2 regions of the Streptomyces sp. NPDC053750 genome follow, and region 2 is predicted to be linked to the other one. Evidence: predicted binding sites of a transcription regulator. Region 2 holds the regulator's gene; the other holds the start of a gene.
The links. Region 2 encodes HspR, which represses chaperone genes until heat shock. Its sites were predicted from a motif close to TTGAGNNNNNNNNNCTCAA; they were not measured.

Region 1: a site for HspR is predicted at 3,046-3,064, ahead of lon (endopeptidase La). Genes of this name have one in related genera too.

Annotation. Positions count from the first base shown of each region.
Region 1 is NZ_JBITXB010000006.1:121,024-135,539, reverse strand. It holds gene ACIGO6_RS18895 (sensor histidine kinase) at 240-1,349, opposite strand; gene ACIGO6_RS18890 (response regulator transcription factor) at 1,346-2,086, opposite strand; gene ACIGO6_RS18885 (spermidine synthase) at 2,209-2,907, opposite strand; gene lon (endopeptidase La) at 3,087-5,531, shown strand; gene ACIGO6_RS18875 (lysozyme) at 5,611-6,438, opposite strand; gene ACIGO6_RS18870 (MarR family winged helix-turn-helix transcriptional regulator) at 6,679-7,173, shown strand; gene ACIGO6_RS18865 (protein phosphatase 2C domain-containing protein) at 7,196-7,987, opposite strand; gene ACIGO6_RS18860 (nitrate- and nitrite sensing domain-containing protein) at 8,428-11,415, shown strand; gene ACIGO6_RS18855 (roadblock/LC7 domain-containing protein) at 11,412-11,921, shown strand; gene ACIGO6_RS18850 (DUF742 domain-containing protein) at 11,918-12,358, shown strand; gene ACIGO6_RS18845 (GTP-binding protein) at 12,339-12,980, shown strand; gene ACIGO6_RS18840 (styrene monooxygenase/indole monooxygenase family protein) at 12,996-14,258, shown strand; gene ACIGO6_RS18835 (NlpC/P60 family protein) at 14,222-14,516, opposite strand, start outside.
Region 2 is NZ_JBITXB010000004.1:219,210-233,725, reverse strand. It holds gene dnaK (molecular chaperone DnaK) at 1-1,121, shown strand, start outside; gene grpE (nucleotide exchange factor GrpE) at 1,118-1,765, shown strand; gene dnaJ (molecular chaperone DnaJ) at 1,802-2,992, shown strand; gene ACIGO6_RS13720 (heat shock protein transcriptional repressor HspR) at 2,997-3,452, shown strand; gene ACIGO6_RS13715 (sugar ABC transporter substrate-binding protein) at 3,609-4,727, shown strand; gene ACIGO6_RS13710 (LuxR C-terminal-related transcriptional regulator) at 4,876-5,919, shown strand; gene ACIGO6_RS13705 (LuxR C-terminal-related transcriptional regulator) at 5,882-6,862, opposite strand; gene ACIGO6_RS13700 (helix-turn-helix transcriptional regulator) at 6,859-7,830, opposite strand; gene ACIGO6_RS13695 (hypothetical protein) at 8,205-8,540, shown strand; gene clpB (ATP-dependent chaperone ClpB) at 8,862-11,459, shown strand; gene ACIGO6_RS13685 (YbjN domain-containing protein) at 11,713-12,246, shown strand; gene ACIGO6_RS13680 (pyridoxal phosphate-dependent aminotransferase) at 12,316-13,506, opposite strand; gene ACIGO6_RS13675 (hypothetical protein) at 13,668-13,949, shown strand; gene ACIGO6_RS13670 (DUF2617 family protein) at 14,350-14,516, shown strand, end outside.

The DNA of each region.
Region 1 (14,516 bases), on a different contig from region 2:
CTACGCCTCCCGGACCCGGAAGGTCAGACTGGGCCCGTTCATCGTCGCGTAAGTCACATTGCAGACCGTGTTTCGGCGCTGGAAATGGCGGGAAACAAGCGAGGTTCTGTTGCGCTGGGGAAGGGGAGACCGGGACCCGGCGCGAAGAAAACGCGGGCCAGAGGTGGGCCAGTGCCTGATCACACGTGTCCGCCACCGCGGATGCCCGTGGATCTTGGTCTTCCGCTTCGAACCCTACGTCAACTCGACGTCGGTGGCAGGCCCGGAAGAGTGATGAGAATGCGGCAGCCCCGCTCGGATTCGGCCACACCGATCCGGCCGCCGTGCAGATCGACCGCCCAGCGTGCGATCGCCAGGCCGAGCCCGGTGCCGCCGTCGCTGCCCGGACCGTGCGGCCGGGAGACCGAACCCCGGTTGAACCGCTCGAACACCCGGCGCCACTCCGACCGCGGAATCCCGGGGCCCTCGTCGAGAACCTCCAGCTCGAGGGACTCGGGCAGCTCCCCGCGGCGCGCCCGGACCGTCACCCGGCCGTGCGGCGGGCTGTGCTTGACCGCGTTGTCGATGAGGTTGGCGACCACCTGGTGGATGCGCTCGGGGTCCGCGTGCGCGGTCAGGTCCGCCGGGAAGACGTCGAGGGCCAGGTGCACGTCGGTGCGGGTGTGGCTGCCGGAGCCGGAAGCAATGCCTGCGCGTGCCGACGCGACCATGTTGGCCTCCTTCAGCACGCCGGAGAGGTACGGCCACACCTCGAAGCGCCGCTTGCGCAGCGGTATGACGCCGTTGTCCAGGCGGGAGAGGTCCAGCAGCGTCTCCACCAGCCGGCCGAGCCGCTCGGTCTGCCCGAGCGCCGTGCGCATGGTCTCCGGGTCGGCCTGGGTGACGCCGTCGACGATGTTCTCCAGCACCGCGCGCAGGCCCGCGATGGGGGTGCGCAGCTCGTGGGAGACGTTCGCCACCAGCTCCTTGCGCTGGAGGTCCTGGGCCTCCAGGTCGTCCGCCATGCGGTTGATGGTGACGGCCAGGTCGCCCAGCTCGTCGCGGCGGTTCTCGCGCACCCGGCGCGTGTAGTCGCCGTGCGAGATGGACCGGGCCACGGCGTTCATCTCGTCCAGCGGCGCGGTCAGCGAGTGGGCCACGAACTGCGTGATCAGCAGCGTGGCGATCATCGAGAAGACCGTGATGAAGCGCAGCTCCGTCTTGGTGTGCACCGCGATCACCGAAAGACCGGTGGTGATCAGCACCGACGTGACGACCAGTGCGCCCAGCTTTGTCTTGATCGAGAACGGGCGTACGCCGCCCCAGGGCTTCCCGGGGCCTCTCCGTGCGGCTTGCCGCCCCTGGCTCATGGCGTCGGCGTCTCCAGCGCGTAGCCCACGCCGTGCACCGTGCGGATGCGCTCGGCGCCGATCTTCCGGCGCAGCGCCTTGATGTGGCTGTCGACGGTCCGGGTGCCGGAGGCGTCCGCCCAGTCCCACACCTCGGCCAGCAGCTGCTCACGGGAGAGCACCGCGCGCGGGGTGTTCGCCAGGCACACCAGCAGGTCGAACTCGGTGGGGGTGAGGTGCACGTCCTCGCTGCGCACCCGCACCCGGCGCTGCGCGTGGTCGATCTCCAGTTCGCCGAGGCGCAGGATGCCGCTGCGCGGCGTCGAGGCGGCCACGACGGCGCGCTCCACCCTGCGCAGCAGCACGTGCACGCGCGCGGCCAGCTCACGCATCGAGAAGGGCTTGGTCATGTAGTCGTCGGCGCCCACGCCGAGCCCGACCAGCATGTCCGTCTCGTCGTCGCGTGCCGTGAGCATCAGCACCGGTACCGGGCGCTGGGCCTGTACGCGACGGCAGACCTCCAGGCCGTCGAAGCCGGGCAGCATGATGTCGAGGATCAGCAGGTCGGGCTGCCAGGCCTCGGCGGTGTCGACCGCGGCCGGGCCGTCACCGGCCGTTTGCACCAGGAATCCCTCGGCGCGCAGGCGGGTCGCGATGGCGTCCACGATCGTCTGGTCGTCCTCGACCACCAGCACCCGGCGCTGCGCGCCCTGGGTGGCCGTCGCCGTGCCGTTGTGGGAGGTCTGTGTCTGCTCCATCGCCCGCCCCTGAGGTGTGCTTACCGGAATCAGTGGGGTGATTCCTCGTCTGCGCATGACTACGATTGACGCTTGAATGACCGCGTCAGGGCAGCAGCGTACGGGGAGTCCCCGCGCCTTTGCTATCCAGGCCCGACGCCGATGTGGACAACGTCGGGAACGCCCCGGGCAACGGGGATCTCTTCGGTACGCACCTGCTGGAACCCGGCATTACGCAAGGTTTCTTCGAATTCCGGAGAGGGCTGCGCGGACCATACGGCAAGCACCCCGCCCGGCCTCAACACCCGTGCGCAGCCTGCCAGTCCGGCCGGTGCGTACAGCCCGTCGTTGCCCTCGGTGACGGTCCAGCCGGGGCCGTTGTCGATGTCGAGGCAGAGCGCGTCGTACGTGTCGGAAGTCTCATTGACGTAACGCACCAGATCCGCTTGGACGATCTCCGCGCGGGGGTCGGCCAGCGCCTCGGCGGAGAGTGCGGCCAGCGGTCCGTCGCGGTGCCAGTCGATGATGGCGGACTCGCGTTCGACGACCGCGATCCGGCCCCAGCGGGGGTCGGCCGCCGCGTGTGCGAGCGAGAAGCCGACGCCGAGCCCGCCGATGAGCAGGTGCGGCGCGGCCCGCCCGCCGGAGGCGGTGAGCGCCTCGGCCGCCGCGTCGACCAGCCGCCGCTCGGAGCGCCCGTCGGAGGTGTCCATCAGGAAGCAGCCGTTCGCGATGATCTGGAGCAGCGCCCCGTGCCGGCGCAGGACGACCTCGCCGTGCGGGCCCTCGCGACGGTCCAGCACCTCGGGGATGTCGTGGGAGTCGTGGGAAGTGATGGCCATCGGCCCATCCTGGCAAAGGAATGCGGGCCGGCCCGACGGCGCTGTCCCGAGTAACCCGAGAGGTCCCGGTGGGTGGCATGGAGCGCATGATCGCTCAGAGCGAACACCCCTTGGGGAACAATCACGGACTCCCTTTCATTGAGTCGATGTAACTCAACTTGACTGCCGAAGGGGAGATCATGGCTGCTGAGTCCGCCGCCTTCACACCGCTCACCCTGCCCGTGCTGCCGCTCGACGACGAAGTGGTCCTGCCCGGCATGGTCGTCCCCCTGGACCTGAGTGACGCCGAGGTACGGGCCGCGGTGGAGGCCGCCCAGGCCGCCGCCAGGTCCGAGCCCGGCAAGCCCCGCGTCCTGCTCGTCCCGCGCGTCGACGGCACCTACGCCAGGACCGGCGTCCTCGGCACCGTCGAACAGGTCGGCCGCCTCGCCGACGGCGACCCGGGCGCCCTGATCCGCGGCCGGCACCGGGTGAGCATCGGCGCCGGCACCACCGGGCCCGGCGCGGCGCTGTGGGTGGAGGGCACGCGGGTCGACGAGACCGTGCCCGAGCCCCTGCCCGGTCAGGTCGCCGAGCTGGTGAAGGAGTACAAGGCGCTCGCCACCGCCTGGCTGCGCAAGCGCGGCGCCTGGCAGGTCGTGGACCGCGTCCAGGCCATCGACGACGTCTCCGCGCTCGCCGACAACTCCGGCTACTCGCCCTTCCTCACCACCGAGCAGAAGGTCGAGCTGCTGGAGACCGCCGACCCGGTCGTGCGCCTGAGGCTCGCCACCCAGCAACTGCGCGACCACCTCGCCGAGCAGGACGTCGCCGAGACCATCGCCAAGGACGTCCAGGAGGGCGTCGACAAGCAGCAGCGGGAGTTCCTGCTGCGCCGCCAGCTCGAAGCCGTGCGCAAGGAGCTGCGCGAGCTCAACGGCGAGCAGGACGGTGAGGAGTCCGACGACTACCGCGCCCGCGTCGAGGCCGCCGACCTGCCCGAGAAGGTCCGCGAGGCCGCCCTCAAGGAGGTCGACAAGCTGGAGCGGTCCTCCGACCAGTCGCCCGAGGGCTCCTGGATCCGCACCTGGCTCGACACGGTCCTGGAGATGCCGTGGAACGAGCGCACGGAGGACGCCTACGACATCCAGGGCGCCCGGTCCGTGCTCGACGCCGAACACGCGGGCCTGGAGGACGTGAAGGAGCGCATCACCGAGTACCTGGCCGTGCGCAAGCGGCGCGGCGACCGGGGCCTCGGCGTGGTCGGCGGCCGGCGCGGCGGCGCCGTACTGGCCCTGGTCGGCCCGCCCGGCGTCGGCAAGACCTCGCTCGGCGAGTCCGTCGCCCACGCGATGGGCCGCACGTTCGTCCGCGTCGCCCTCGGCGGCGTCCGCGACGAGGCCGAGATCCGCGGCCACCGTCGTACGTACGTCGGCGCGCTGCCCGGCCGGATCGTGCGCGCGATCAAGGAGGCCGGGTCGATGAACCCGGTGGTCCTCCTCGACGAGATCGACAAGGTGGGCTCGGACTTCCGGGGCGACCCGGCCGCGGCCCTGCTCGAAGTGCTCGACCCGGCGCAGAACCACACCTTCCGGGACCACTACCTGGAGGTCGAACTCGACCTGTCCGACGTGGTCTTCCTCGCCACCGCCAACGTCCTGGAGGCCATCCCCGACGCCCTGCTCGACCGCATGGAGCTGGTCCGCCTCGACGGCTACACCGAGGACGAGAAGGTCGTCATCGCCCGCGACCACCTGCTCCCGCGCCAGCTGGAGCGGGCCGGACTCGGCGAGGACGAGGTCACGGTCGACGAGGGCGCGCTGCGCAAGCTGGCCGGCGAGTACACCCGCGAGGCGGGCGTGCGCACCCTGGAGCGGTCGATCGCCCGGCTGCTCCGCAAGGTCGCGGCCCAGCACGAACTGGGCGAGCGGGAGCTGCCGTTCACGATCACGGACGGCGACCTGCGGGAGCTGATCGGCCGGCCGCACCACGTGCCCGAGTCCGCCCAGGACCCGGCGGAGCGCCGCACCTCGGTGCCGGGCGTGGCCACCGGTCTCGCGGTCACCGGAGCGGGCGGCGACGTCCTGTACGTCGAGGCGTCGCTGGCCGACCCGGAGACGGGCGCGGCGGGCCTGACCCTGACCGGTCAGCTGGGCGACGTGATGAAGGAGTCGGCGCAGATCGCGCTGAGCTTCCTGCGCAGCCGCGGCGCCGAGCTGGAGCTGCCGGTGGCCGACCTGAAGGACCGGGGCGTGCACATCCACTTCCCGGCGGGCGCGGTCCCCAAGGACGGCCCGAGCGCCGGCATCACGATGACCACGGCGCTGGCCTCGCTGCTCTCCGGCCGGCTGGTCCGCACGGACGTGGCGATGACCGGCGAGGTCTCGCTGACCGGCCGGGTGCTGCCGATCGGCGGGGTGAAGCAGAAGCTGCTCGCGGCGCACCGGGCGGGCGTCACCACGGTGATCATCCCCAAGCGCAACGAGCCCGACCTGGACGACGTCCCGGCGGAGGTGCTGGACAAGCTGGACGTCCACGCCGTCACCGACGTCCGCCAGGTGCTGGAACTGGCGCTCGCACCGGCGACGAACGGTGCGCGGCCGGAGGTTCCGGTCGCGGCGATGGGGGTACCTCCCAGGCTTTAGGCACTGGGGGAGGACGCGGCCGGATGACGCAGGGCCCGGTTCCCCTTTCAGGGAATCCGGGCCCTGCCCCTGCGTGAGCTCAGCCGTTGGCGAGCGCCCGGACGCGGTCCAGGGCGCCGTTGAACTTGTTGTGGTCCCCGACCGTCGGGCCGGACGAGGTGTACTGCCACATCGTGTAGTAGCCCCAGCCGGCCGGCAGGGTGCCCACCGTCGAGGCGTAGCGGGCGATCCACAGCGGGTTGTTCGCCGCGAAGCCGCCGTAGTTGCCGGTGCACTGGGTCCACCAGCTGGTGGCCGTGTAGATCACGGCGTCGCGGCCGGTGCGCGCCTTGTAGGTGTTCAGGAAGTCGCGGATCCAGGAGACCATCTGGCTCTGCGTCTTGCCGTAGCAGGTGGCCCCGTACGGGTTCCACTCGATGTCCAGCGCGCCCGGCAGCGTCTTGCCGTCGCGGGACCAGCCGCCGCCGTGGTCGACGAAGTAGTTGGCCTGGGCGGCGCCGCTCGTCGTGTCCGGCGTGGCGAAGTGGTACGCCCCGCGGATCATGCCGACGTTGTACGAGCCGTTGTACTGCTGGGCGAAGTAGGGGTTGGTGTAGTACGTCCCCTCGGTGGCCTTGACGTAGGCCCACTTGACGCCGCTGTTCCACAGGGTCGACCAGGCGACGTTGCCCTGGTGGCTGGAGACGTCGACGCCCTCGGTCTGGACGGCACGGCCCGGGACGGGGGTGCCGTGTTCACCGTCGTGTTCCGCGACGCCCATGCCCATGTGGGCGGAGCCGCGGGGAGGGGTGTCGGCGGACGACGACGCGTCCGCGGGGAGGGTGAGGACGAGGGAGAACGCGGCGAGCAGGATCCCGGTGACGGCGAAGCGCCGTCCGCGGGCCGATCCGGATCTGTGCACGGGCATGACGTGCCTCCGATGGCTCGGTGGTGCTCGGTGGGGGATGCGCGAGTGGGGAGCCTTGCGGTGGTGGCGTGGGCATGCCATCCGGCGTGCCCGGGCAAGACGCTACGCACGTAGAACGGCGGGTGGAAGAGGGCCTGGAATCTTCCGTTGGTCTAAGCCTGCGAAATACTTGCCGAGCTGCGGTGATGGCGATCCGTGGCGGAAACTTTCAGGAACGGCAGAATCAAGGCAGGGGCTGACGTGCACGAAGAGGGGAACGGCGGCGGTCACGGAGCTGAATCCGATCTGTCCCGCGGTGGTGTGAACCAACCGGAGTTCCTGGCACTGGAGCGGGAGTTGACGGTTCTGCTCCGGCGGGCCCGCGCCAACCAGGGCGAGATGGCCCGGGAGGTCCACCCCGACCTCGAGTCGTCCGCGTACGGCCTTCTCGTGCGGCTCGGCGAGTGCGGCGGCCAGCGGGCCACGGAGCTCGCCGCCTACATCGGCGTCGGCAAGGCGACGATGTCCCGCCAGCTGCGCGCCCTGGAGCAACTCGGCCTCGTCGCCCGCGAGCCCGACCCCGCCGACGGCCGTGCCTGGCTGGTCACCCTGACCCCGGAGGGCCAGCAACGCGTGGGCAGGGTGCGGGAGGCCCGCCGTGCCCGGTACGCCCGCCGGCTGGCCGACTGGGACCCGCGTGAGGTGACCGAACTCGCCCGGCTGCTGCACGAGCTGAACCGGGGGATGGAGAAGTAGGGCGGTCCGGAGCCCGCCGCGCTCAGAGCTCCGCGTAGGCCACCGTCGCGTCGTCGTGAGTCTTGCTGCGGCCCAGGAACTCCCGGGCCCCGGCCGCGTCCGCGCGCTCCAGCTCCCGCACCCGGTCCACCAGAGCCTGCGCGCCCTGCTTCCGCACCAGGGCGAGGCAGTCCGCCCAGTCGCCCTCCCGGAACTTCTCCACCCACCGCGCGGCCCCGTCCGTCAGCGCCGCCAGCGTCCGCACCTCGCCGCGCGGCAGCGTCCCCGTCACCGCCCGCGCCGCCACCGCCGGGTCCGCCGCGGCCGTGAAGAAACCGCCCTCCTTGTTGCGGAGGTTGGCGTCGACCAGCGCGTCCGTGGCGAGGGCCGAGCGGGGCAGCCGCGCCAGCCGGTCGTCCAGGACCGCCGAGACCGTGCCGTCCGGGACCTGGACCAGCAGGGCGGAGTCGGACAGGACCAGGTACTCGACGGTCGCGGGGGACCACCGCGCCAGGACCACGGTTGCCTGAGGTGTACGCGGGTGAGAAAGGTCACAGGTTTCCGCGTGTGCCGCCGCGGTACGCGCGATGGCGCGGGACAGGGCTTCGACGAGGGGAACATCCGGGAGTGAAACGGTCAGTTCGGTCAGGGCTCCGCCCAGGCGCGCCGTGAACCAGGGCACCGAATGCAGACAGCCCGTCCCGTTCCGGGGCGGCGTCACGCCGTCCAGCACGACGAGCGAACCACCCTGTCCCGAGGCCGGTAGTCCGACGCTCGCGAAGTCCTCGTTGGGGTGGTCGGCGAGGCCGGGTTCCGAGACCAGTTCCGTGCGCATCCAGCCAGTCTGCACGACCCCTTCACGGCGTCCGCAAAAGGCCCCCATCGCCCCCGGAATCGATGCGGCGGTGCAGGTCAGGCGCCGGATTTGGGGTGGAATTCGGCACTCCGGCAACGCGTGGCGGCACATAGTGCCACCGCCCGTCGCAGACGTCCAACCGGCGCGCCGCGCAGGCGTGTCGCACGAGCGCGCGGAACTTGCCCACCAACTCCCGTCCGGGGTTCACTCCTTCGGGTGGCGGGTCAGATGATGCGTGCCCACCGCCCACCGGCACTGGGAGGGTCGGGAACCGGTCGGGGGCCTGCCCTGCTCACGCGGCCTCCCCGCCCGATGCGCGGTCGGCGGCCGGGGAGCAGCCCAGAGCGTGGCGGAGGGTGCATGCCCCGACCGGCCAGTTGACGGAGCGCCACCCGGGCCCACGGGTACACGAGTCAGGAATGCGAGCACCGGTGCAGAAGACGCGGCCTCGTCGCACAGGCAAGCAGACGGCCCCCGCGGGGAACGCGGCGCGGACCCCCGACACCTCCACCCCGGTGCCGTCGGCGCCTCCCGTCGGCAAGGGCCGCCCCACCCACGTACGCAACCGCCTGATCGTTGCCGTGGCGGTCGTGGCCGCCGCCATCGCCGGAGCGGGAGCGCCCTCGATCATGGCCGCCTCCGGGCAACTGCACGACTCCCAGGAACTGGTGACGCTCGCCGAGCAGACCCAGGGTGCGCTGACCCTCGCCCACTCCCTCGCCGACGAGCGGGACGAGGTCACCCCGTACATCGCCGCCGGCCGCCCCCAGTCCAAGGCGCCCTCCGAGCAGCGCAGCGCCCGCGTCGACCGGCAGGTGGAGGAGCTGCTCGCCGACCCCGACACGCCCGCCTCCCTGCGCGAGGACCTCGACGCCGTAGCAGCGCTGCGCCGCGCCGCCCTCACCGGCAAGAGCACCGCGCTCCAGGCGCACCAGGCGTACTCGGAGGCGATCACCGAACTCCACGCCCTGGCCGAGGAGCTGGCCGAGCGGATGCCACCCCGGGCGGGCGCCGGCGCGTACGCCCTCGCCGAACTGGACACCGCCGTCCAGCAGGCCGCCGCCACCCGTGGCCTGCTGCTCGCGGCCCTCGGCGTGCCGAGCAGCACCGAGACCGTCATCGACCCGGTCACGGGCCTGCCGACCGAGTCCAGCACCTCCTCGGACGCCGACGCCGAGCAGCGCGACGCGCTCGCCGCCGCCGCCCAGCAGGCCAGGGTGCGCTCCGACGCCGCCCTCGCCGACTTCCGCGAGGGTGCGCCCAAGGAGGCGCGGGACAGCTTCGACTCCACGGTCGCGGGCCCCGAGGTCAACTCCGCCGAGAAGTACCTCGCCGGCCTCACGGACGAGCCGACGCTCTCCGACCGCGACCTGCGCACCAGCACCAAGCGGCTGGACGCGGCCCTCTCCGCCCGTGTGGACGCCATGCGCGGCGCGGAGTCGGCCCTGTACGAGAAGCGCGTCAAGGCCCTGGAGCAGCTGCGCGACGACGACGTCACCGAGCTGGAGATCCGGATCGCCGTCCTCGGCGCCCTGCTCCTGCTCGCCGTCGGCATCGCCACCGCCATGGCCCGCACGCTCACCCGCCCGCTCTCGGTGCTGCGCCGCGGCTCGGCCCGGCTGGCCGGCGCGGACGACCCCACGGCCGAGGAGCCGGTGGCCTTCACCGGCCGCAACGACGAGTTCGCCCAGGTCGTCCGCTCCGTCAACGCCCTGCACGCGCACGCCGCCACGCTCGCCGAGCGGGTCGCCACGCTGGAGGCCGACCGCAAGCATCTCGTCGGCCAGCGGCAGAAGATGGCCGACGCCCGCGAGGAACTGCGCGCCGAACTCGCCGCGTCCGCCGCCCAGCTGGACGTGGTGCGCAAGAGCATCGGTGGCACGTTCGTCAACCTCGCCCTGCGCACCCTCGGCCTGGTCGAGCGGCAACTCGCCGTCATCGAGAGCCTGGAGGAGCGCGAGCAGGACCCGGACCGCCTCGCCACCCTGTTCAAGCTCGACCACTTCGCCACCGTCATGCGCCGGCACAGCGAGAACCTGCTCGTCCTCGCCGGCACCGAGCACGTCCAGCACAGCGCCGGTCCGGTGCCGCTGGTCGACGTGGTCCGGGCCGCGGTCAGCGAGATCGAGCGGTACGAGCGGGTGCGCATCGCCGCGCTGCCGCCGCACGCGCACGTCGCCGGGTTCGCCGCCGACGACCTCTCCCACCTGCTGGCCGAGCTGATGGAGAACGCCACCTCCTTCTCGCCGCCGGACCTGCCCGTCGAGGTCTCCGGCTGGCTGCTGGAGAACGGCGAGGTGATGCTCTCCGTCCAGGACGAGGGCATCGGCATGGCCACCGAGCGGCTCCAGCGGCTCAACGCCCGTCTCACCGACTTCGACCCGGAGGCGCCGTACGACCAGGAGGGCGAGGACGGTCTCGGGCTCGGCCTCTACGTCGTCGCCCGGCTCGCCCACCGGCACGGGGCGCGGGTACGGCTGCGGGAGCAGAAGCAGGGCGGGGTCGCGGCCGTCGTGGTCCTCCCGGGCACGCTGCTCGCGGCGGCCCCGCCGGCCGCCCTCGCGCCGACCGTGCCGGTGTCCGAGGGCACGGGCTCCTTCACCCTGCCGGGCGCCGACGCGGAGGCCAACTCCAACGTCCTGCCCGGCCGCGCGGAGAAGGGCCGGCAGCGGGACGCCGACCCGCTGGTGGCCTCGGCGGAGGAGGCCGTACGGCGGGCGGAGGCCGACGCGGCGGATGCGGCCGACGCAGTGGGGGCCGCGGAATCGGCGCAGGCCCCGGCCCCGGAGACGGAGCCGCACTCCGAGCCGGAGACGGAGCAGCCGCAGGAAACGGACCGGGACGCCGGCCCGGAGCCGGCCCAGGAGCCCTCCTCGGCGCCGGCCCCTGCCCAGGAGTCCGCCCAGGAGACGCAGGCCCCCGAGGCCGGGAACGCCTCCGGTCGCGATCTCCCCGACGACACCACGATGGCCCTCCTGCTGCCGCCCCAGCCACCGGCACCCGCACCGGCACCCGCGCCCGCACCGGGACCCGGACCGGACGACCGCACGCCGGAGACCGACGCCTACACCATCGGACCGGACGCCCACGACCGCACGCCGGACGAGGGCGCGGCGCGCGGCGGGGCGAGCGAGCCGGCCGAACCCGTCACCGACAAGGGTCTGCCCAAGCGGACCCCGAAGCTCACCACTCCCGCCGCCGCGGTCCCACGGCCGCGCACGGCGGGTTCCGTCGACGCCGAGGCGCTCCGCCGCCGCCTGGGAGGGTTCCGCCGGGGGGCGGAGGCCGGCCGCCGCGACGTCGAGGCGGAGATCGCCGACCGGACGGAGCGGCACCAGGCACCGTCCGACCCAGCAGGGACAACCGAAGAAGCCACGGGGGGCACTGTCGAGGAGGCAAGCAGTTGACCGCTCCCAGTACCTTCGGACTGAGCATCGAAGCCCGTAATCTCCACTGGCTGCTGACCAACCTCGTCGAGGAGGTTCCCGGCATCGAATCGGTCGCGGTGGTCTCCTCCGACGGCCTGCTGCTCCTCTCCTCCGACCAGGAGCGGAACGACGCGGCCCGCGCGGCACAGACCGTGCGCCGCACCGGCCCGCGCGGCTCCGCAGCCGACCTCGCCACCGTCGTCTCCGGCGTCGGCAGCCTCACCGTGGGCGCCGCCCGGCTGATGGACTTCGGCGGCGTGAAGCACACGATGGTCGCCATGGACGAGGGCAGTCTGTTCGTGATGTCGATCAGCGACGGCTCGCTGCTCGGCGTGCACGGTGCCGCGGACTGCGACATGAGCGTCATCGCGTACCACATGGCGCTCTTCGTGGGCCGCGCCGGCCACGTCCTGACCCCCGAACTCCGCAGTGAGCTGCGGAAATCCCTGGAGACCGAGTCGACCTCGACGGGGAGTACCCGATGAGCAACACCCCCAGGAAATCCCCGAAGAACCTCCCCGTGCGCGGCGCCGACCGCAAGCCCGCCCGCGTGCGCCCCTACTCGCTCACCGGCGGCCGGACCCGCTTCGGCCACGTCCTGCTCGTGGAGACGTTCGTCGGCGCCACGGCCGGCACCGCCGCGCTGGAAGCCGCCGAGGAGCGCAAGGAACTGACGAACGGCAGCCTCACCTCCCGCGTGATGCCGGAGATGCGGGCCATCGTCGAACTGTGCCGCCGCATGCGTACGGTGGCCGAGATCGCCGCGCTGCTGAAGATGCCGCTCGGCGTGGTCCGCGTGCTCCTCAGCGACCTCGCGGACCAGGGAAAGATCCGTGTGTACGGCACCGGGACCGGCCACGGCACGGGCCGCCCGGACCGCGCACTGCTCGAAAGGGTGCTCAGTGGACTCCGTCGTCTCTGACGCCGCCGCGTTCGGCGTCCCCCCGCTCGTCGACACCGACGGGCCCGTGCAGCCCTGGCAGACGGACCGCACCCGCGCGCCCATAGCCACGAAGATCGTGGTGGCGGGCGGTTTCGGCGTCGGCAAGACCACGCTGGTCACCGCCGTCTCGGAGATCACGCCCCTGCAGACCGAGGCGCTGATGACCGAGGCGAGCGAGGAGACCGACGACCTCACCGCCACGCCGGACAAGCTGACCACCACCGTGGCCATGGACTTCGGCCGCATCACGCTCGACGACGACCTGGTGCTCTACCTGTTCGGCACGCCGGGCCAGCAGCGGTTCTGGTTCATGTGGGACGACCTGGTGCGCGGCGCGATCGGCGCGGTCGTGATGGCCGACACCCGCCGCCTGAAGGACTGCTTCCCGGCCCTCGACTACTTCGAGAGCTGCGGACTGCCGTACGTCGTCGCGGTGAACCACTTCGACGGCAGCCAGCGGTTCGAGGCGGAGGACGTGCGGGAGGCGCTGACGATCCCCGCGCACATACCTGTCATGATCATGGACGCGCGCCGCCGGATCTCGGCCATCGAGACCCTCTTGTCCCTCGTGGGCCACGCGCTCGACGAAACCCCCGAGTAGGAGACGGAACCCCGCATGCGGAAGATACTCGTCGTCGGAGCCGGCCAGTCCGGTCTCCAGCTCGCCCTCGGCCTCCAGTCGCACGGCTACGAGGTCACCCTGATGTCCAACCGGACCGCGGACGAGATCCGCACCGGCCGGGTCATGTCGACGCAGTGCATGTTCCACACGGCACTCCAGCACGAGCGCGATCTCCAGCTGAACTTCTGGGAGTCCCAGGCCCCGAAGATCGAGGGACTCGGCGTCTCGGTGGCGGCCCCCGGCTCCTTCGACCCGGGTCCGTCGCAGCGGGCGATCGACTGGCTGGGCCGGCTCGACGGCTTCGCGCAGTCGGTCGACCAGCGGGTGAAGATGGCCGGCTGGATGGAGACCTTCGCCCAGCGCGGCGGCCAGCTGGTCATCCACGGCGCGGCCGTCGGCGACCTGGACTACTTCTCCCGCGCCTACGACCTCGTCCTGGTCTCGGCCGGCAAGGGCGAGCTGGTGCAGATGTTCGGCCGGGACGCCTCGCGCTCCCCGTACAGCGAGCCGCAGCGCGCGCTGGCGGTGGCCTACGTCCACGGCATGGGCCCGCGCCCGGAGCACCCGGACACCGAGGCCGTCCGCTGCAACCTCGTCCCGGGCGTCGGCGAGATGTTCATCATGCCGACCTACACCACGTCCGGCCGCGCCGACATCCTGTTCTGGGAGGGCATACCCGGCGGCCCGCTGGACGCCTTCAAGGACGTCAAGGACCCGGCGGAGCACCTCTCCCTGACCCTGGAACTCATGGAGAAGTTTCTCCCCTGGGAGTACGCGCGGGCCACCAAGGTCGAGCTGACCGACGCCGGCGGCACCCTCGCCGGCCGCTACGCCCCCACCGTCCGCAACCCGATCGGCCGGCTCCCCGGCGGCGGCCTGGTGCTCGGCGTGGCCGACGTCGTCGTCGCCAACGACCCGATCACCGGACAGGGCTCCAACTCCGCGTCCAAGTGCGCCGCCTCCTACCTCGCCTCCATCCTGGAGCAGGGGGAGAAGGAGTTCGACGAGGCCTGGATGCAGCAGACCTTCGACCGCTACTGGCAGACGGCCCAGCACGTCACCAAGTGGACCAACGCCATGCTCGCCCCGCCGCCGGAGCACGTCCTCAACCTGATCGGCGCCGCCGGTCAGCTCCAGCCCGTCGCCGACCGCTTCGCCAACGGCTTCAACGACCCGGCCGACTTCGAGAACTTCTTCTACGACCCGGCGAAGACCGAGGGCTACCTGGCCGAGGTCTCGGGCGCGGCCGGCGCGTAGGCGGCCGCGTACCCCTCGTCGGACCCGTCCGTCGCCCCCTCGGGGAGCCTCGGTGGCGTGTAGTGCCGCAGCGGCTCCCCGCCGGGGTCGGGCCGTACGGCGCCCAGCACCGGGTTGGCCGCGATCGGCGACACCTTGACCTCGGCGCCGGGTCGCGGCGCCTGGACGACCATGCCGTCGCCGAGGTACATCGCCACATGGGTGGCCTCGGGGAAGTAGACGACCAGGTCACCGGGGCGCAGCTCGTCGAGCGGGACG
Region 2 (14,516 bases):
CCTCGTCCACCGAGACCTCGATCAACCTGCCCTACATCACGGCCTCCGCCGAGGGCCCGCTGCACCTGGACGAGAAGCTCACCCGCGCCCAGTTCCAGCAGCTGACGGCCGACCTGCTGGAGCGCTGCAAGACGCCGTTCCACAACGTCATCAAGGACGCCGGCATCCAGCTGTCCGAGATCGACCACGTCGTTCTCGTCGGTGGCTCCACCCGTATGCCCGCCGTCGCCGAGCTCGTCAAGGAGCTGACCGGCGGCAAGGACGCCAACAAGGGCGTCAACCCGGACGAGGTCGTCGCCATCGGCGCCGCCCTGCAGGCCGGTGTCCTCAAGGGCGAGGTCAAGGACGTCCTGCTCCTCGACGTCACCCCGCTGTCCCTCGGCATCGAGACCAAGGGCGGCATCATGACCAAGCTGATCGAGCGGAACACGACGATCCCGACCAAGCGCTCGGAGATCTTCACCACCGCCGAGGACAACCAGCCCTCCGTGCAGATCCAGGTCTACCAGGGCGAGCGCGAGATCGCGGCGTACAACAAGAAGCTCGGGATGTTCGAGCTGACCGGTCTGCCCCCGGCGCCCCGCGGCGTCCCGCAGATCGAGGTCGCCTTCGACATCGACGCCAACGGCATCATGCACGTGACCGCGAAGGACCTCGGCACCGGCAAGGAGCAGAAGATGACCGTCACCGGCGGCTCCTCGCTGCCGAAGGACGAGGTCGACCGCATGCGCCAGGAGGCCGAGAAGTACGCGGAGGAGGACCACGCCCGCCGCGAGGCCGCCGAGTCCCGCAACCAGGGCGAGCAGCTCGTCTACCAGACGGAGAAGTTCCTCAAGGACAACGAGGACAAGGTCCCGGGCGAGGTGAAGACCGAGGTCGAGTCCGCCGTCGCCGAGCTGAAGGAGAAGCTCAAGGGCGAGGACACCGCCGAGATCCGCACCGCCACGGAGAAGGTCGCCGCCGTCTCGCAGAAGCTGGGCCAGGCGATGTACGCCGACGCCCAGGCCGCGCAGGCCGCCGGTGGCGAGGCTCCCGGCGCCGGTGCCGGTGACAAGGGTGCCGACGACGACGTCGTCGACGCCGAGATCGTGGACGACGAGCGCAAGGACGGTGCCGCGTGACGGAGGAGACCCCGGGTTTCGACGAGAAGCCCGACGTCCCCTCCGGCGCCACCCCTGACGACGCCGAGCCGCAGGCCGCCTCCGAAGAGGGGGCGGCCCCGGCCGGGGACGCGAGTGAGAACGCGGGCCTGGTGGCCCAGCTGGACCAGGTGCGCACGGCGCTGAACGAGCGCACGGCGGACCTCCAGCGCCTCCAGGCCGAGTACCAGAACTACCGCCGCCGGGTGGAGCGGGACCGCGTCGCGGTCAAGGAGATCGCCGTCGCGAACCTCCTGTCCGAGCTGCTTCCCGTACTCGACGACGTCGGCCGCGCCCGCGAACACGGCGAGCTGGTCGGCGGCTTCAAGTCCGTCGCGGAGTCGCTGGAGACCACGGTGGCCAAGCTGGGCCTCCAGCAGTTCGGCAAGGAGGGCGAGCCCTTCGACCCGACGATCCACGAGGCCCTGATGCACTCCTACGCACCGGACGTCACCGAGACGACGTGCGTGGCGATCCTGCAGCCCGGGTACCGGATCGGCGAGCGCACCATCCGCCCCGCGCGGGTGGCCGTCGCCGAGCCGCAGCCCGGGGCGCAGACGGTCAAGGCCGAGGAGCCGTCCGAGGCGGCCGACGACAAGGAGAGCGGTGGCCCGGAGGAGGGCTGACGTCAGTACAGGAGCCGGAGAGGAGGGACGTCGGGGATGAGCACCAAGGACTTCATCGAGAAGGACTACTACAAGGTCCTCGGCGTCCCCAAGGACGCCACCGAGGCCGAGATCAAGAAGGCGTACCGGAAGCTCGCCCGCGAGTACCACCCGGACGCCAACAAGGGAAACGTCACGGCAGAGGAGCGCTTCAAGGAGATCTCCGAGGCCAACGACATCCTCGGTGACCCCAAGAAGCGCAAGGAGTACGACGAGGCCCGCGCGCTCTTCGGCAACGGCGGCTTCCGCCCGGGGCCGGGCGCGGGCGGCGGCAGCTTCAACTTCGACCTGGGCGACCTCTTCGGAGGCGGCGCCCAGGGCGGGGGCCAGGGCGCCGGCGGCTTCGGCGGCGGGCTCGGCGACGTCTTCGGGGGCCTGTTCAACCGCACCGGCGGCGGTCCCGGCACCGGTACGCGGACCCAGCCGCGGCGCGGCCAGGACATCGAGTCCGAGGTCACCCTGAGCTTCACGGAGGCCATCGAGGGCGCGACGGTCCCGCTGCGGATGTCCTCGCAGGCACCCTGCAAGGCCTGTTCGGGCACCGGCGACAAGAACGGCACGCCGCGCGTGTGCCCGACCTGCGTCGGTACCGGTCAGGTCGCCCGGGGTTCGGGCGGTGGCTTCTCGCTCACCGACCCGTGCCCGGACTGCAAGGGCCGCGGCCTGATCGCGGAGGACCCCTGCGAGGTCTGCAAGGGCTCCGGACGCGCCAAGTCCTCCAGGACCATGCAGGTCCGCATCCCGGCCGGGGTGTCGGACGGGCAGCGCATCCGGCTGCGCGGCAAGGGCACGCCGGGCGAGCGGGGCGGACCGGCGGGTGACCTGTACGTGGTCGTGCACGTCAAGGACCACCCCGTCTTCGGCCGCCGGGGCGACAACCTCACCGTCACCGTCCCGGTCACCTACGCCGAGGCAGCCCTCGGCGGAGAGGTCCGGGTCCCGACCCTGGGCGGCCCTCCCGTCACGCTCAAGCTGCCGGCGGGCACGCCCAACGGGCGCACCATGCGGGCCCGGGGCAAGGGCGCGGTCCGCAAGGACGGCAGCCGCGGCGACCTTCTGGTCACCGTGGAGGTGAGTGTTCCGACGGACCTGACGGGGAAGGCTCGTGACGCGCTGGAGGCGTATCGCGAGGCGACCGCGGACGAGGATCCGCGGGCGGAGCTGTTCCAGGCCGCGAAGGGAGCATGAGGAGATGGACGGTCGTCGACGCAATCCGTATGAACTGACCGAGGACACCCCGGTCTACGTCATCTCGGTGGCGGCCCAGCTCTCCGGCCTGCACCCGCAGACGCTGCGGCAGTACGACCGTCTCGGCCTGGTCTCCCCGGACCGCACGGCCGGCCGCGGCCGGCGCTACTCGGCCCGCGACATCGAACTGCTCCGTCAGGTGCAGCAGTTGTCGCAGGACGAGGGCATCAACCTGGCCGGCATCAAGCGCATCATCGAACTGGAGAACCAGGTCGCCGCCCTCCAGGCCCGGGTGGCGGAGCTGGCCGACGCCCTCGACGGCGCGGCGACGGCGATGCGCCAGCGCGAGGCGGCGGTGCACGCCTCGTACCGGCGCGATCTGGTGCCGTACCAGGAAGTGCAGCAGACCAGCGCCCTGGTGGTCTGGCGTCCCAAGCGGCACGGCCAGTCCACGGACTGAAAGCGGCGACGACGGCCCGGAGGTCCACCAGCCTCCGGGCCCGTTCGCAACGGTGCTGTCTCATTGGTCTAGTACTTCTTGACGATTTCGTGAAGACAGCGTTGGCTTCCTTCACCTGGGTCTCAAGCACCACCCGTGTGTCGGAAGGTAAGCGCAGTGAGCAGCCGTGCCCGTCGTATCGCCATATCCGTGGCCGCGTCCATGATGACTCTTTCGCTGGCCGCCTGCGGGGCGCTCGGCGCGTCGGAGAGCAGCGACGCCGCGAGCCCGGCCAAGGGCAACGACATCACGGTGGGCCTGCTGCTGCCGGAGAAGGCGAACACGCGGTACGAGCAGTTCGACTACCCGTTCTTCAAGGCGAAGGTCGCCGACCTCACCCGTGACCAGGGCGAGGTCAAGTACGCCAACGCCGAGGCGAGCGCGTCCAAGCAGGCGCAGCAGCTGCAGCAGATGATCGACGACAAGGTCGACGTGATCGTCCTGGACGCGGTCGACGCGAAGGCCATCGGGGACGGCGTGCAGAAGGCCAAGGACGCCGGCATCCCGGTCATCGCCTACGACCGGCTGGCCGAGGGCCCGATCGACGCCTACATCTCCTTCGACAACGAGCTGGTCGGCGAGGTCCAGGGCCGCTCCCTCCTCGAGGCGCTCGGCGACGACGCCGACAGCTCCGCCAAGATCGTCATGATGAACGGCTCGCCCACCGACCCGAACGCCAAGCAGTTCAAGGCGGGGGCGCTGTCCGAGCTGAACGGCAAGGTGACGATCGCGCAGTCCTTCGACACCAAGGACTGGAAGGCGGAGAACGCCGAGGCCAACATGGCCGAGGCGATCGGGGAGATCGGCAAGGACAACATCGCGGGCGTCTACTCCGCCAACGACACCATGGCGGGCGGCATCATCGAGGCCCTGGAGGACGCGGGCGTCACCGACCTGCCGCCGATCACCGGCCAGGACGCGGAACTCGCGGCGGTGCAGCGGCTCGTCTCCGGCGAGCAGTACATGAGCGTGTACAAGTCCTACCCGCAGGAGGCCGAGAGCGCCGCGGAGATGGCCGTGGCGCGGGTCCAGGGCCGGGACATCCAGTTCGACGCGCTCGCCCGCGACAAGGTCGACAGCCCCACCCACAAGGGCATCCCGGCCCAGCTCGTCCCCGTCGTCGCCCTGACGCAGGACAACATCAAGGAGACCGTCGTCGCCGACGGCATCTACAAGGTCGGCGACATCTGCACCGCCAAGTACGCGGCGGACTGCGCGGAGATCAAGCTGAAGTAGTCCCGGACCGGTCCCGTGCACTGCCCGGGCACACCGCCCGCAAGGGTGTATTCCGGTCTCCTTCCCGCCCGGAGCCGTGTTGCGGAGCCGGTCCCGGCCGCGCATAGTTGCGCTGCGGAAAGAGCCGGAACCGGGGGTGGGATGGGCGATGGCCGGGCACGGGGCTGAGGAGCATCCACACGGCGCCGACCGGCTGTGCGCGGCCGGGGACCGCGTGTACTCCCGCGCCGTACGCCGCGGCCGGGTGCCGCGCCTGGACGCCGAACCGGTGCCCTGCCTCCTGGAACTGGCCCTGCTGCACCCCGACCCTGACGACATGGACTGGCTGGTGCCGACCTCCCCGCAGGAGGTCATGACGCGGCTGCTGCGGGGGGTCTACGACGAGGTCAGCGCGAGCCAGCGGCGGGTGGGTTCGGCGGTGGAGGCCTTCGAGTGGTACGCGGTCCTGGGCCGCCAGATCCAGACGCCGGCCGGGGCGGAGGGCACGGCGCTGCGGGTGCTGGACGGGCTCTCGCGGATCCAGGCCGCGATGGACGAGGCGACGCAGGCGTGCACGACGGAGGTGCTCACCGTCCAGCCCGGCGGCATCCGGCGTGAGCACGAGCTGTCGGAGGGGCTGCACCGGGCGCTGGCGCTGCGCGGGCGCGGGGTGCGGATGCGGGACCTGTACACGCACGTGGCCCGGCACGGCCAGGGCCTGCTCACCTACCTGGAGCTGATGGGTGACGCGGTGGAGGCCCGCACCCTCGACGAGGTCATCGACCGCCTCATCCTCTTCGACCGCACGGTCGCCTTCATCCCCGCCAACACCGACCGCACGATGGCCCTGGAGCTGCGCCACCCCGCCCTGATCGCCTACCTGGTCACGGTCTTCGAACGCCTCTGGCGCCTCGCGATCCCCTTGACCGCCCCCCTCCCCGACACGGGCATCGAGGGCATCTCCCACCGCGAGCAGTCCATCGCGGCGCTGCTGGCGGAGGGCCACCAGGACGCGGTGATCGCGGAACGCCTGGGCATCAGCGTCCGCACGGCCCGCGCCCACATCGCCCGCCTCTCGGAAACCCTGGGCGCCACCAGCCGCACCCAGTTGGGCGTCCGCATCGCCCAGGCGGGCCTGGACGGCGCGCCCCGGACCGCGTCGGCACCCTCCGCCGTCAGTGTTCCTGGTCGAGAATCCCCGACTGCCCGATGAGGTACCCGAGCTGAGCCCGGCTTTCGCTGCCGAGGGTGGCGGCGAGTTTGGCGATGTGGACGCGTGCGGTGCGGACGTTCATGCCGAGGCGGTCGGCGATGTCGGTGTCGGTGTGTCCTTCGATGAGGAGCGCGGCTATGGCGCGTTGGCGGTGGGTGACACCTCCCGGCGACGGTCGTCGGACCGAGTCGGGGTGCATGGGGGTCGCCAGGCGCCACAGGCGGTCGAAAGTGGTGAGGAAGTACGAGATCAGCGCGGGATGGCGAACCTCGAGGGCCATGGTTCGGTCGGTGTTGGCGGGGATGTAGGCGACCGTGTGGTCCACGATGATGAGGCGCTCGGTGATCTCGTCGAGGGTGCGGGCCTCCACGTCACCGGACAGACGCTCGTACCGGGCGACCACCGTGGGGGCGTGGCGCAGCGTGTGCTGGTAGAGGGTGCGAATGCGGCCACCCCGGTCGAGCAGGGCCTGATCCCGTGCCAGGGCGACCTCGTGTACACGGGGATGCGGACCGATGTGCGTGCTGTGGGGTTGGATGGTCAGGACCTGATCCGTGGCCACCGCCATGACCTCCCCGATCGTCCGGTCGATGCGCTCCTTGCCGCTGAGCAGTCTCAACGTGGAGGTATCCCCGGTCACGATGTGCGACGAGCTGCGTATGAGCGCCGCGAAGGACTCGGTGAGCTGTTCTTCCCTGCGACGCTCGTCGGCGATGCGCTCCTGTGAGGCACGCAGCAACCGATGCAGTGCGACGGTCGGAGGTACGGGCCCGAGCAGGTCCGCGTCGTCGAAGGTTGGCTGCAGGAGCCCGAAGTCGATGAGGCAGGGCGTCGCATCGGCCTCCGACACGGTCGCGTGTCCTTTGCGCAGTGCCTGGGTGTACAGCTCGAGCCCTGCCTCGCACAGCTCTTCCGGTCCGTGGTGGTGCGCCCGATCGGTCACGCGTGGCTGCCTCCTCCCAGGTCCCGGTGGTCCTCCTCCAGAATTCCCGACTGGGCTATGAGGTAGCCGAGCTGGGCACGGCTGCCGCTGCCGAGGGCTTGGGCCAGTTTCGCTATGTGGGCCCGGCAGGTGCGTACGTTCATGCCCAGGCGGCGGGCGATGGCCTCGTCCACGTGGCCCTCGACCAGCAGCTTGGCGATGGAATGCTGAATCTCTGTGATGCCGTCGGGCGCGGTCTCGTAGGGAGCGCCCGTACTCAACGGAACCGCGCGGGACCACATGAACTCGAACACTTTGATCAGGTACCGGACGAGCCCCGGGTGACGGAGTTCCAGGGCCACCTGGCGATCGTCACGCGTGGGAATGAAGGCCACGGACTCGTCGCAGATGATGAGTCGCTCCACCAACTCGTCGATGGTCCGGTACTCGACCTTGCCGTCCGAGAACTGGGAGACGTAGCCCAGCGTTTCCGGGCTGTACCGCGCCGTGTGCTGGTAGAGAGTCCTGATGCGCACTCCGCGTTCGAGCAGGGGTCTGTCGCGCTCCAGGCCTTGCAGGAGGGTGTGCTCCAGGCGGCGGCTGCTCGGCTGCACCGTGAGCATTTCCGACCGGCACTCGGCCGTGGCCAGGTCGAGTGCCGCGTTGATGCGGTCGAGACCTTCGAGGACCGTGATCGAGTGAGTGCTGGTAGTGGCGTGCGCACCGAGCGCCAGGAACGGTTCGAAGGCGTCTGCCAGGTCGATGGACAGCCGCCGGCGTTCGGCGATCTCCCGCTCGATCATGTTGAGTCGTTGCGCGAGCGCGACCGACGGGGGTACGGGGCGCAGCCAGTTCGCGTCGTCCGGATCCGGATGGAGAAGCGCGAATTCCATCAGGCAGGGGATGGCATCCGCATCTCCGCGGGCGACGCGCCCCGTGCGCAGGGCGGTCGCGTAGAGAAGGCCCCCCTCCTCGCACAGTTCGGACATCGCATGGGGATGTGGTGTTTTAGTCCGATTCGTTGTCAAATCTCCACCCCCCAGGGTCCTGAACATGCAGGAACATGATGCACTGATTGTGTGGCCATGACGTGCCCGAATGAGCCATCGTCTTGTTCGACGGGGGAAGAGGGGACCATCAAGTGAGGACGAAGCCGATTATGCGCAACAAATTGCTTCGCTCGGTGCTTGCCGTCGCCTTCTCCGCCGTCGTGGCCGTCGGTGCGCTGACCGGTCTCTCTGGCGTGAAGGTTGACACTCGGGCGGACAGTACCTGGGGAATGACTGCTTCCACGGTTGCTCCGGCGGTAACCGAGGCGGCGCCCACCCCCCTCGGTGAAGACGACAGCACTTGGGGCTGACTGATGACCACTCCACCCGACGACCGCTCCTTCCGTCGTGAAATGGCCACCGCCTACCGTTCCGGCTGGCACTTCATCGATCTGGTCACCGCGATCCCCCACTCCGGTGACTCCCTGATGGTGACCGTCTTCGGAGAGCCGGTCGTCGTCACGCTGGACGAGGACGGCGACGTACGGGCGTACCGGTGTCTGCGGCGGCCTCGGGGGGCGCCGCAGCCCGTGCGGTGTGCCATCCGTTACGGAATGATCTTTGTGAACCTGGACCAGAGGGACCACCGGCTCGCCGGGCCGGAGCCCTCCGAAGTGAGGACCATCTCGGCCACCCCCCGCAGTGCCTGACGCGATTCCCCCGTCGTAACAAATCGCTCAGGTGCTTCCCCCCGGCAGCGGCGTCACCGTGACCTGAACACGGTGACGCCGCTGTCGTTTGCGGTGACATTTCGGGTATCGGGCCTGCTTCGCGCTGGCTGAAAAGGCACTCGCGCGACCCTGCCCTGCCGCGAGGTGGGGTTCGGTGTCGTCGGGGGCCGGGTATCCGGCCCGCGTCGCTTCCTTGAGTGGAATAGACTCAACTTTGTGTACGTTGTCTGAGTCAGCACTGGGAGACATGGAAGACGCGGCCGGACCGCCGACGGCCGATGCGAGGAGGGAAGCCAGAACGTGGACGCCGAGCTGACCAACCGGAGCCGGGACGCGATCAACGCGGCCAGCAACCGGGCCGTGACCGAGGGGCACGCCGACCTCACCCCCGCCCACCTGCTCCTGGCTCTGCTCCAGGGGCAGGACAACGAGAACATCACCGACCTGCTCGCCGCCGTCGAGGCCGACCTCGCGGCCGTGCGCTCCGGCGCCGAGCGCATCCTCGCGGGGCTGCCCAGCGTGACCGGGTCCACGGTCGCACCGCCGCAACCCGGCCGTGAGATGCTCGCCGTGGTCGCCGACGCCCAGGCCCGCGCCAAGGAGCTCGGGGACGAGTACCTCTCCACCGAGCACCTGCTCCTCGGCATCGCCGCGAAGGGCGGCGCGGCCGGTGAGGTACTGGAGGGGCAGGGAGCCAGTGCGAAGAAGCTGCAGGAGGCCTTCCGCAAGGCGAGGGGAGGACGCCGCGTGACCACCGCGGACCCCGAGGGCCAGTACAAGGCGCTGGAGAAGTTCGGCACCGACCTCACCGCGTCCGCCCGCGAGGGCAGGCTCGACCCCGTCATCGGGCGGGACCAGGAGATCCGGCGCGTGGTGCAGGTGCTCAGCCGGCGCACCAAGAACAACCCCGTCCTCATCGGTGAGCCCGGTGTCGGCAAGACCGCCGTCGTCGAAGGGCTCGCCCAGCGGATCGTCAAGGGGGACGTGCCCGAGTCGCTGAAGAACAAGCGGCTGGTCGCGCTCGACCTGGGCGCGATGGTCGCCGGCGCCAAGTACCGGGGCGAGTTCGAGGAGCGGCTGAAGACCGTCCTCGCGGAGATCAAGGACTCCGAGGGGCAGATCATCACCTTCATCGACGAGCTGCACACCGTCGTGGGGGCCGGGGCCGGCGGGGACTCCGCCATGGACGCCGGGAACATGCTCAAGCCCATGCTCGCGCGCGGTGAGCTGCGCATGGTCGGCGCGACGACCCTCGACGAGTACCGCGAGCGGATCGAGAAGGACCCCGCCCTGGAGCGGCGCTTCCAGCAGGTGCTCGTCGCCGAGCCGACCGTCGAGGACTCCATCGCCATCCTGCGCGGACTCAAGGGGCGGTACGAGGCGCACCACAAGGTGCAGATCGCGGACAGCGCCCTGGTGGCCGCCGCCAGTCTGTCCGACCGGTACATCACCTCCCGCTTCCTGCCCGACAAGGCCATCGACCTCGTCGACGAGGCCGCCTCCCGGCTGCGCATGGAGATCGACTCGTCGCCCGTCGAGATCGACGAACTGCAGCGTGCCGTCGACCGGCTGAAGATGGAGGAGCTGGCGATCGGCAAGGAGACCGACGCCGCCTCGCTCGAACGCCTGGAGCGGCTGCGGCGCGACCTCGCCGACAAGGAGGAGGAGCTGCGCGGCCTCACCGCCCGCTGGGAGAAGGAGAAGCAGTCCCTCAACCGGGTCGGCGAGCTGAAGGAGAGGCTCGACGAACTGCGCGGGCAGGCCGAGCGCGCCCAGCGCGACGGCGACTTCGACACCGCCAGCAAGCTGCTGTACGGCGAGATCCCGACCCTGGAGCGGGACCTGGAGGCCGCCTCCGAGGCCGAGGAAGAGGTCGCCAAGGACACCATGGTCAAGGAGGAGGTCGGCGCCGACGACATCGCCGACGTCGTCGCCTCCTGGACCGGCATCCCCGCCGGGCGGCTGATGGAGGGCGAGACGCAGAAGCTGCTGCGGATGGAGGACGAGCTCGGCAAGCGGCTGATCGGCCAGACCGAGGCCGTACGGGCCGTGTCCGACGCCGTACGGCGCAGCCGGGCCGGGATCTCCGACCCGGACCGGCCGACCGGGTCGTTCCTCTTCCTCGGCCCCACCGGTGTCGGCAAGACCGAGCTGGCCAAGGCGCTCGCCGACTTCCTCTTCGACGACGAGCGGGCCATGGTCCGCATCGACATGAGCGAGTACAGCGAGAAGCACAGCGTTGCCAGGCTCGTGGGCGCCCCGCCCGGATACGTGGGATACGAGGAGGGCGGCCAGCTCACCGAGGCCGTGCGGCGTCGGCCGTACACCGTCGTGCTGCTCGACGAGGTGGAGAAGGCGCACCCCGAGGTCTTCGACATCCTGCTCCAGGTGCTGGACGACGGGCGCCTCACCGACGGGCAGGGCCGCACCGTCGACTTCCGCAACACGATCCTGGTCCTCACCTCCAACCTGGGCAGCCAGTACCTGGTCGACCCGATGACCGGCGAGGCGGAGAAGAAGCAGCAGGTCCTGGAGGTGGTCCGGGCCTCCTTCAAGCCGGAGTTCCTCAACCGGCTCGACGACCTCGTGGTCTTCTCGGCGCTGAGCAAGGGCGAGCTGAGCCGGATCGCGCGGCTCCAGATCGACTCGCTCGCCCGGCGGCTCGCCGAACGCCGCCTGAGCCTGGAGGTCACGGACGACGCCCTGGCCTGGCTGGCCGACGAGGGCATGGATCCGGCCTACGGGGCGCGCCCGCTGCGCCGCCTCGTCCAGACCTCGATCGGCGACCGGCTCGCCCGGGAGATCCTCGCCGGTGAGATCAAGGACGGCGACACGGTCCGTGTGGACCGCTTCGGCGACGAGCTGATCGTGGGTCCGGCGAGCGGCAAGACGCTCTAGGGACGGCGAGGTGCTGCGGCCCGTCACCCCGGGTGGGTGGCGGGCCGCAGCGCGTTGCACCGCCGGGGCAGGTGTGCGCTGGCCCGCCCTGGACACCCGGACGGTGCGTGCGGAAGGCGGCGCCGCGGTGGACCCGGCGTCCACCCGACCGGCCGGATCCTGTCAGCCCAGGGCTGACATGATCCCGGCGGGCTTGCCACGCCCCTCCCCGCATGGGGGAGGATGGCCAGATCCGTACGAAGGGAAATTCACGGTGAGCATCGACCCGTCCTCGATTCCGAACTTCGGGGGCCAGCCCGAGCCGCAGCCCCAAGGACCGGCGGGCCCCGTCGTCCCGGATCAGGATCTTGTGAAGCAGCTCCTCGAACAGATGGAGCTGAAGTACGTCGTCGACGACGAGGGCGACCTCGCGGCGCCGTGGGAGCAGTTCCGTACGTACTTCATGTTCCGCGGCGAGGGGGACCAGCAGATCTTCTCGGTGCGGACGTTCTACGACCGGCCCCACCAGATCGACGAGAAGCCGCAGCTGCTGGAGTCGGTCGACGACTGGAACCGGCGCACCCTGTGGCCCAAGGTGTACTCCCACACCCATGACGACGGCACGGTCCGCCTGATCGGCGAGGCGCAGATGCTGATCGGCATGGGCGTCAGCCTGGAGCACTTCGTCTCCTCGACGGTCAGCTGGGTGCGGGCCGCCATCGAGTTCGACCGGTGGCTCGTGGAGCAGCTCGGCCTGGAGCAGGAGGTCAACGAGGCGGACAAGCCCGACGACGAGGACGGCGAGTAGTCCACCTCGTCCGACAGCCCGTCCGACGAGCCCGGCCCCGGTGCGACACCGGGGCCGGGCTCTCGCCTTTCACCCCGCGAGCGCCTTGAGGCGCCGCACCGCTTCCTCCAGCACCGTCGTCCGCTTGCAGAACGCGAAGCGGACGAACGGGGCCCCCGCCTCCCGGTGGTCGTAGAAGACGGCGTTGGGGACGGCGACGACCCCGGCGCGTTCCGGCAGGCCGCGGCAGAAGGCGAAGCCGTCGCTCTCGCCGAGGGGGCGGATGTCGGTCGTGACGAAGTAGGTCCCGGCAGGGCGGTAGACGCCGAAGCCGGCCTCCTCCAGGCCCGTCGCCAGCAGGTCCCGCTTGGCCCGCATGTCGTCCCGGAAGGCGGCGAAGTAGGAGTCGGGCAGCGCGAGGGCCTCGGCGACGGCGTACTGGAAGGGGCCCGAGGCCACGTACGTCAGGTACTGCTTGGCCGAGCGGACCGCCGTGACCAGCGCGGGGTCGGCGGTGATCCAGCCGACCTTCCAGCCGGTGAACGAGAACGTCTTGCCGGCCGAGCCGATGGTCACCGTGCGCCCGCGCATCCCCGGGAAGGTCGCCAGCGGGATGTGCCCGGCCTCGTCGAAGACCAGGTGCTCGTAGACCTCGTCCGTCACCACCAGCAGGTCCCGCTCCACGGCCAGCTCGGCGACCGCCGCCAGTTCCTCGCGGGTCAGGACCGTGCCCGTCGGGTTGTGCGGGGTGTTCAGCAGCAGCAGGCGGGTGCGGTCGGTGACCGCGTCGCGCAGCTCGTCGAGGTCCAGGCGGAACGTGCCCTCGTGCGGGCGCAGCGTCACCGGCACGCGCGTGCCGCCCGCCATCGCGATGCAGGCCGCGTACGAGTCGTAGTACGGCTCCAGGGCGACGACCTCGTCGCCGGGCTCCAGCAGGGCCAGCAGCGCGGCGGCGATGGCCTCCGTGGCGCCGGCGGTGACCAGGACCTCGGTGTCCGGGTCGTAGGACAGCCCGTAGCGGCGGCGCTGGTGGTCGGCGACGGCGGCGCGCAGCTCGGGGACGCCGGGGCCCGGCGGGTACTGGTTGCCGCGTCCGTCGCGCAGCGCCCGTACGGCGGCCTCCCGGATCTCCTCGGGGCCGTCGGTGTCCGGGAAGCCCTGGCCCAGGTTGATCGCCCCGGTCCGCACGGCCAGGGCGGACATCTCGGCGAAGATCGTCGTCCCGAACTCGGCGAGCCGGCGGTTCAGGAGGGGGCGGGCACTGGAGCTCATGGGGGTCATGGCGGTCATCCTGCGCCGAAGCTCTGGAGTTCCTCAACTCTGCTTTGGGGCGTGGCGGCGAGGGGCATCTCCCGTTCACGCAACGAGCGAGGCACCCAACGGGGGGCGCTTCGGGGGACCTTCCGGGCGCGTGCGCCCGGGGACGGAAGGAGGGTGACGCCATGGTGATCGGCATCATCCTGATCGTGGTCGCGGCCCTGGTGATCAGGGCGGTCGTGGTGAGCCGGCGTGCCTCGCCCGCCGTCCGCAGGAGGGGCGGCCGGCGGTCGGCGAGCGGGGGCGGCGGCAGCAGCAGCGCCAGCGGCAGCTGGTGGGCCGGGGACAGCGGGTCGTCCTCGGGCGGACACCACTCGAGCCACTCCTGCGGTGGCGGCTCGTCCTGCGGAGGCGGGTCGTCCTGCGGGGGAGGGGGCGGTGGCGGCGGATGCGGTGGAGGCGGCTGACACGGGGCAGCCGAGCTCCATCCAGGGGGAACCGCATCCCCGCCACGGGGGCCCGCGCCTGGGAGCGGGCCCCGCGTCCCACCACGAGCGCCCGCCGGGAATCACACCCGGCGGGCGCTCTCGCGCTCCGGCGCGCGCATTGCGGTCGGGATGTGCGCCCTGGTTGAACAGTTGAGCTGAGGAGCCCTCTGAGGGATGGAAACCGCACGAAGTTGGGTAAAAAAGCTGTGGCGGCGCCACCGTTCGTGATTCCCTCTCCATCACCAACGCAGCCCCTCGGACGACCTGTTGACCCCCCTCCAGACCGGCCGACTGGGCTGACCGGGCCGCACCCCCGGCCGTGACCGGGGCGCGCAGGTCCCACACCCTCCTTCTTCTTGTGTGCTTGCGGAGCCGATCCATGCTCACGACCCTGAAAACCGCCTACACCGACACGCGCGCCGACGACCTCGCCTGGGCCCTGGGGCGCGAGCCGCTGCCCGCGCTCGCCAGTCTGGACCTCGAACTGACGAGCGCGAAGCTGCAGCTGAGACTCCTCGGCGCCTCCCACCAAGTCCTGCTCGAGGA